2 regions of the Lysinibacillus sp. G1-3 genome follow, and region 2 is predicted to be linked to the other one. Evidence: a T-box and tRNA genes for the amino acid it is inferred to sense, from the RefSeq annotation. Region 2 holds a T-box; the other holds one or more tRNA genes.
What was found. A T-box is a leader RNA that pairs with one kind of tRNA and senses whether it is charged. The one in region 2 lies ahead of ileS (isoleucine--tRNA ligase), so its partner is inferred to be a tRNA-Ile.
Positions count from the first base shown of each region.

Region 1 (3,474 bases), on a different contig from region 2:
GCCCCCGCAACCAAAATGGTCCCGTGGTGTAGCGGTTAACATGCCTGCCTGTCACGCAGGAGATCGCCGGTTCGATCCCGGTCGGGACCGCCATTTTTTTTTTTTGCCGGTGTAGCTCAGTTGGTAGAGCAACTGACTTGTAATCAGTAGGTCGTGGGTTCGACTCCTATCGCCGGCATCATCCCTCGGAGGGGTAGCGAAGAGGCTAAACGCGGCGGACTGTAAATCCGCTCCTTAGGGTTCGGCGGTTCGAATCCGTCCCCCTCCACCATTTTTAGGGGCATAGTTCAACGGTAGAATAGAGGTCTCCAAAACCTTTGGTGTGGGTTCGATTCCTACTGCCCCTGCCAGGTTTCTAGGTACTCGTTATCAAACACTGCTGTGATTATATATAGTGGCGATTGTGGCGAAGTGGTTAACGCACCGGATTGTGGTTCCGGCATTCGTGGGTTCGATTCCCATCAGTCGCCCCATTTTAATAATTGGGGTATAGCCAAGCGGTAAGGCAACGGATTTTGATTCCGTCATGCCTAGGTTCGAATCCTAGTACCCCAGCCATTCATTTTTTAATAGGAGCCATTAGCTCAGTTGGTAGAGCATCTGACTTTTAATCAGAGGGTCGAAGGTTCGAGTCCTTCATGGCTCATCAGTTTTTATAAATGCGCCCGTAGCTCAATTGGATAGAGCGTCTGACTACGGATCAGAAGGTTATGGGTTCGACTCCTGTCGGGCGCGCCAAATAAAGCCTAATAGTATCGGAATGTAGCTCAGCTTGGTAGAGCACTTGGTTTGGGACCAAGGGGTCGTAGGTTCGAATCCTGTCATTCCGACCATCTTTCCTAACAAGGGGCCTTAGCTCAGCTGGGAGAGCGCCTGCCTTGCACGCAGGAGGTCAGCGGTTCGATCCCGCTAGGCTCCACCATTTATATATTACGGAGGTATACCCAAGTCTGGCTGAAGGGATCGGTCTTGAAAACCGACAGGCGGGTAACACCGCGCGGGGGTTCGAATCCCTCTACCTCCTCCATATTTTTTTCGGGTCAGTAGCTCAGTTGGTAGAGCATTAGATTGAAGCTCTAAGTGTCGGCGGTTCGATTCCGTCCTGACCCACCATCTGCGGGTGTAGTTTAATGGTAAAACCTCAGCCTTCCAAGCTGATGTCGTGAGTTCGATTCTCATCACCCGCTCCAAAATAATGGGCCTATAGCTCAGCTGGTTAGAGCGCACGCCTGATAAGCGTGAGGTCGATGGTTCGAGTCCATTTAGGCCCACCATTATTCCGAAGTAGCTCAGTTGGTAGTAGCACCTGACTGTTAATCAGGTTGTCGCAGGTTCGAGTCCTGCCTTCGGAGCCACGGCCCCTTGGTCAAGTGGTTAAGACACCGCCCTTTCACGGCGGTAACACGGGTTCGAATCCCGTAGGGGTCATCAAGCATGTTGCACATTCGTGTAACATGCTTTTTTTATGCCAATTAAAAGCTAAAAAGGATCACCCTTTGTGTTAGGAAGTTTTATTTCGAATAGCCGTGTTATAACGTCTATTCCTAAGTATTGCGAAGGGCTTAATCATGATAAAAAAAATCGGTTTTGCAACTGAAGATATCTCTTGTATAACCAATTTCTACATACAAAAAGGCTTTGTCCTTTATAATCCCCTGAAATTCTCATAATAGCACTTGAAGCGAATGTGTCTATCTTTTCCCTAGTCCCAAAAAATGATAAGAAATATTGAACAAAGTATTTCATATATAAAATATGTATGTTTTTTTGCAGATTTTTTCGTGGTGATAATAGTTCCATTCCTCTAATATGAGGGTAGATGGAGGAGTTCGATATGAATTTACATGAAGTACAACGATTTTTAGAACTTTATCAAGTAGAGCAAGACGAGTCAAAAACATGGCTAGAAAATAAATTACAGTATATTAAAACAACTGGACAATATATACCGACAACGGAAGAACTAATCTTTGGTGCACGAGTGGCGTGGCGTAATAGTAATAAATGTATTGGTCGATTGTTTTGGCAATCGCTGCATGTTGTTGATGCCCGTGATCTTTCACATGAAGAGGATATCTTCAACGCTTTGCTTAAACATATTCAATACGCAACAAATGATGGGAAAATTCGCCCGACAATAACGATTTTTGCACCAGGGCGAGTTCGTATATGGAATCATCAGCTAATTCGCTATGCTGGCTATGAAACGGAATCTGGAATCGTTGGTGATCTGCATTCCGTTGCGTTTACAAAAGTATGTGAATCACTTGGCTGGCAGGGTGAGAGAACAGCATTTGATGTGCTTCCGCTTGTCGTACAGGTGGATGATAGAGAGCCACAAGTGTTTATAATCCCTGACGAATATGTACTAGAGGTACCGATTCGCCACCCAGAATCTTCTCAAGTAGAAAAGCTAGGATTAAAATGGTATGCAGTGCCGATTATTTCGAGCATGCGCTTCCAAATGGCAGGTATCGACTTTGAGGCAGCTCCATTCAATGGTTGGTATATGGGTACAGAAATTGGGGCACGTAATTTAGCAGATCATGATCGCTATAATATGCTACCCGCTATAGCAGAAATTTTTAACCTTGATACAACTAAACAGGCTTCTCTATGGCGTGACCGAGCATTAGTTGAGCTGAATATGGCCGTTCTACATTCTTTTAAAGAAGATGGTGTGAGCATTGTAGATCATCATACAGCTGCACAACAATTTAAATTGTTTGAGGAAGCAGAAGCAGCAGCAAATCGCGAAGTTACAGGCAATTGGACATGGTTGATTCCACCTCTTTCACCAGCTACAACCCATATTTATCACAAGCCTTATGTTAATGTTTACAATACACCGAACTATTTTTATCAGAAACCACCTTATTAATAGAGAAAGGCAGCTCACGTTAACTTTATTTCAGCGAGTGTCCAAACACTTGCTGAAATAAGATTATGAGCTACCTTTTTTAATTTACATATTCATTTTTAGAAGCTCTAAATGAACATAAGAAGAGTATGAATGCTACGACAACAAATAACCAACCAGTGATATCCCAGCCACCAAATATATCATGTAAATAACCAAATAAAATTGGACCGATTGCGGCTAATAAATATCCTAATGATTGTGCAAAACCTGATAAATCAGCTGCCTCAAAAGCGGTACGGGTACGTAATGTAAAGAACATCATCGCTAATGAGAATGAAGCTCCTCCGGCTAAGCCTAGTAGTACCATCCAAAGTATAGCGAGGTTCGTCCATTCCATTACTAGTCCGATAAAGCCAATTAAGTAAAATGCCGTAAACATGAATACGAGAGGTCGTTGAGATGTCATTTTACTAGCAATAATAGGCACAGCTAAGGCCATTGGGACTTGTGAAAATTGCATGATGGAAAACATCCATCCTGCACGATCTGCAGCTAATCCTTGTGCTATATATATTTCAGGAATCCAAGCAGCGGTTGTATAGAATAATAAC
Region 1 is NZ_JBWHYQ010000018.1:119,774-123,247, reverse strand. Features, by position in the region: tRNA gene ACVYAD_RS19270 (tRNA-Asp) at 18-93, shown strand; tRNA gene ACVYAD_RS19265 (tRNA-Thr) at 106-178, shown strand; tRNA gene ACVYAD_RS19260 (tRNA-Tyr) at 188-271, shown strand; tRNA gene ACVYAD_RS19255 (tRNA-Trp) at 277-350, shown strand; tRNA gene ACVYAD_RS19250 (tRNA-His) at 398-473, shown strand; tRNA gene ACVYAD_RS19245 (tRNA-Gln) at 484-558, shown strand; tRNA gene ACVYAD_RS19240 (tRNA-Lys) at 574-646, shown strand; tRNA gene ACVYAD_RS19235 (tRNA-Arg) at 662-738, shown strand; tRNA gene ACVYAD_RS19230 (tRNA-Pro) at 757-833, shown strand; tRNA gene ACVYAD_RS19225 (tRNA-Ala) at 847-922, shown strand; tRNA gene ACVYAD_RS19220 (tRNA-Ser) at 935-1,027, shown strand; tRNA gene ACVYAD_RS19215 (tRNA-Phe) at 1,038-1,113, shown strand; tRNA gene ACVYAD_RS19210 (tRNA-Gly) at 1,117-1,190, shown strand; tRNA gene ACVYAD_RS19205 (tRNA-Ile) at 1,198-1,274, shown strand; tRNA gene ACVYAD_RS19200 (tRNA-Asn) at 1,279-1,355, shown strand; tRNA gene ACVYAD_RS19195 (tRNA-Glu) at 1,357-1,428, shown strand; gene ACVYAD_RS19190 (nitric oxide synthase oxygenase) at 1,835-2,881, shown strand; gene ACVYAD_RS19185 (CynX/NimT family MFS transporter) at 2,961-3,474, opposite strand, start outside.
Region 1: it encodes a tRNA-Ile, which carries the amino acid that the T-box ahead of ileS (isoleucine--tRNA ligase) is inferred to sense. The anticodon was not compared.

Region 2 (3,474 bases):
TGGAAGCCATCTATTTCTGCATACAGCTGATAAAATTTGAACGTATTATCTAGTGTATCGATTAGTTTTGATTTTGCATCCATCACAATTTTCTTTGAAAAGCGTTTAGGATTCCAAGGAGAACTGTCAACTAAAAACGCCCATCTTAATGCGTCTGCTCCGTACTGCTGAATTAGTTCAACAGGCTCTAATGCATTGCCTTTACTTTTCGACATCTTCTGTCCATGCTCATCTAAAACATGCCCTAAAGAAAGTACATTTTTATAAGGTGCTTTACCTGTAAATAAAGTCGATACGGCTAATAAACTATAGAAAAAGCCACGCGTTTGATCGATACCTTCAATGACAACATCTGCAGGAAATTGATTGTTAAACGTATCGAGGTTTCCAAAAGGATAATGATGCTGAGCAGATGGCATCGAACCACTATCAAACCATACATCAATCACTTCAGGTGTGCGTTCCATGTCGCCATTACATGTTGGACAAGTACAAACAACCTCATCAATATAAGGCTTATGAAGCTCTATGTCTTGTAAAGTGCTCTTCGATAACACTTTTAAGGCAGCAATACTATTTGGCGCCTCTTCATGACCACAATCCTTACAAACCCAGATATTGAGTGGCGTTCCCCAATAGCGATTTCGGCTAATATTCCAGTCCACTAAGTTTTCTAAAAAGTTGCCAAATCTACCGTGTTTAATATGATCGGGATACCAAGTTACTTGTTCATTATTTTGTAAAAGCTTATCTTTCAATGTAGACATGTTGATAAACCAACTGTCAGTTGCGTAGTAAAGCAAAGGTGAATCACAGCGCCAGCAATGCGGATAGCTATGCTCATATTTTTCCTTATCGAACAATAGCTCATCTTTAGCGAGCATTTTAATAATGTCAACATCACAATCTTTCACAAATTTACCGACAAGCTCTGGAACATCTTCTGTATAACAGCCTTTCAAATCAACAACATTGATAAATGATAGCCCATTTTGCTGAACCGTTTTATAATCGTCCTCCCCATATGCAGGTGCGATATGAACAATTCCAGTTCCACTATGCTCCGTAACATAATCGGCCAGCACTACGACATGACCTTTATCAACGGTTACGTATGAAAAAGGAGGACTGTACGATACACCTTCAAATTCGTGCCCATTATGCTCACTTAATATTTCAACTGGCTCAGTAAAAACCTTTTCCACTAATGATTTTGCCAAAATATATACTTTATCGTGCCGCTTCACTCGAACATACACGAGCTTAGGATTCATCGCCAAGGCTACATTAGCAGGTAATGTCCATGGTGTCGTTGTCCAGCCAAGAAAATACTCATCTTTGTCCTTTAGCTTAAACATTGCCGTTACAGATAAATCTTTGACATCCTTATAGCCTTGCGCAACCTCATGAGAGCTTAATGATGTTTGACAGCTAGGGCAATATGGCGAAACACGATGCCCCCTGTATAAAAGTTTTTCCTTATGCACATGGCTTAAAATATTCCAAACGGACTCAATGTAATCATTACTTAGGGTTAAATAAGGGTCATCCATATCAATCCAATAGCCAAGCTGCTCTGTAAAGGAGCGCCACTTCTTCTCATAAGTAAAGACACTCCCCTTACACTCTTGAATAAATTGTTCAACACCATATTTCTCAATTTCTTGCTTGCCAGAGATGCCTAGTTTTTTTTCCACGCCTAACTCTACAGGCAAACCATGTGTATCCCAACCAGCTTTACGTTCAACTAAATAGCCTTGCATCGTTTTATAACGAGCTACTACATCTTTAATCGTTCTACCAAACGCGTGACCTACGTGTGGTAATCCATTTGCTGTTGGCGGTCCTTCATAAAAAACAAAAGGCTGCTGTCCAACACGATTTGTCATGGATGCTGCAAACGTGCTTTCTTGCTCCCACAATGCTCGGATCCTTATCTCTCGTTCAACTGTAGTTTCCTTCTTTTGTTCTGCTTGCATATTAGTTCCTCCTATACAATTTATTTTGTATAAAAGGCATACAAAAAACCCCGTCCCAAGTAAGGGACGGGGTTAACCGCGAATACCACCCTAATTCTATTGAAGAAACGTTCAATAGCACTCAGCAACGTACAATCATACGTGTTCTTTTTAACGGTAGACACCCGGATCAGCTTACTATGTTCAGCTAATCTTCTCAGAGAGGATCTTCATGTATCACCTGTACACCGACTTCCACCAATATGTCGGCTCTCTGTAGAACAAAATGAAACACTACTCTTTCTCATCAACGAATTTGTATGCTTTTATTGTCACTCATCGTAACAGACTATTTTTCTTCTGTCAATAATTTCAAAGTACTACTATTGGTAGTAATTTTCCTATAATTCATCGAGACATGTTTCAATGCGTTTCTGAAGAGCTGCGAACTTAGGCTTCCCATTTGTTTTAATATAAAAGCTTTTCACAAAGGATTTACAGTTAAAAACTAAAATTCTGTGATGCTGTACATCGAGCTGTTCTTTTTTTACTTTTAAAGTAATAGGTAATTGTTGCAGTAATTTAACGATCTCATGTTCATCTAAACCTTGCTCAAGCATTGTGAAAATAGGGACTAAAATTCGTTCATCTTCATTATGAATGAAAGCATAATTTTCTTGCAAAATGGCGTTCCATAAGGCGTTAACAATTTCAATATAAGTAGCTTTATCTAATTTTGGATTTTTCACCAATTCATCGATGGCATCAGCCATATGGGCAACACTATGAGCCCACCCTTTCACCGGCACGTAGCCCCTTACATCCTTTTCTGCTGCTAAATAAGCTAGTACTTTATCTTTACAATCCGCGATGTTCTGTTGGGATAAAAAATCGTCTGCGTTATCTCTAAATAATATTAGCGCAATCAATAGCGACGTAAATGTACGGGTAAAAACTAAATCTGATTCGCCTTCTTCAATACCCTTATATAATAAATTATTCAAACATTCCTCTAAAAGCTCCGTTAAAAGAGAATGCTCTAGTAAGTCTTTTTCACGGATCAATTCATAAAACGATCCATATATTAAGTTATCTCGTAGTTCACTATCTAATGAGCCGATATGTATCATCATTGATTGTATGAGTTGCGTTTGGTCCTCTTGCTGCCAGCTTCTACCTCCACTATTTAATTCTCTGAGAATTTCTTTTAAGTCGCTTTCCTTTAATAAGGTTTCATTTTTTAACATTCGCACTGTTGCTCTCCTTTTCACGTTTTTTTATTCTGAATAATCATAACTACTTTCTTGATAAATGCCGTCAAGCTTCCATCCCTTATTAAACCGTACGTAAGTAAACTCCTTCTGGTCGTTGTCCATTACAACAATCACCTTGCTTTTCCAAGGGAAGGTTGCCGCACGCACCTTTCCATTTCTGACCTCATTAATTTGGTCGGACAAAGAAAGCAGAGTAGATGGTATAACACTATTTTGTATCAAATATTGCGGACGGTCAGAGT
Region 2 is NZ_JBWHYQ010000020.1:53,176-56,649, reverse strand. Features, by position in the region: gene ileS (isoleucine--tRNA ligase) at 1-1,979, opposite strand, end outside; T-box leader at 2,039-2,278, opposite strand; gene ACVYAD_RS19960 (DUF2785 domain-containing protein) at 2,360-3,205, opposite strand; gene ACVYAD_RS19955 (hypothetical protein) at 3,236-3,474, opposite strand, start outside.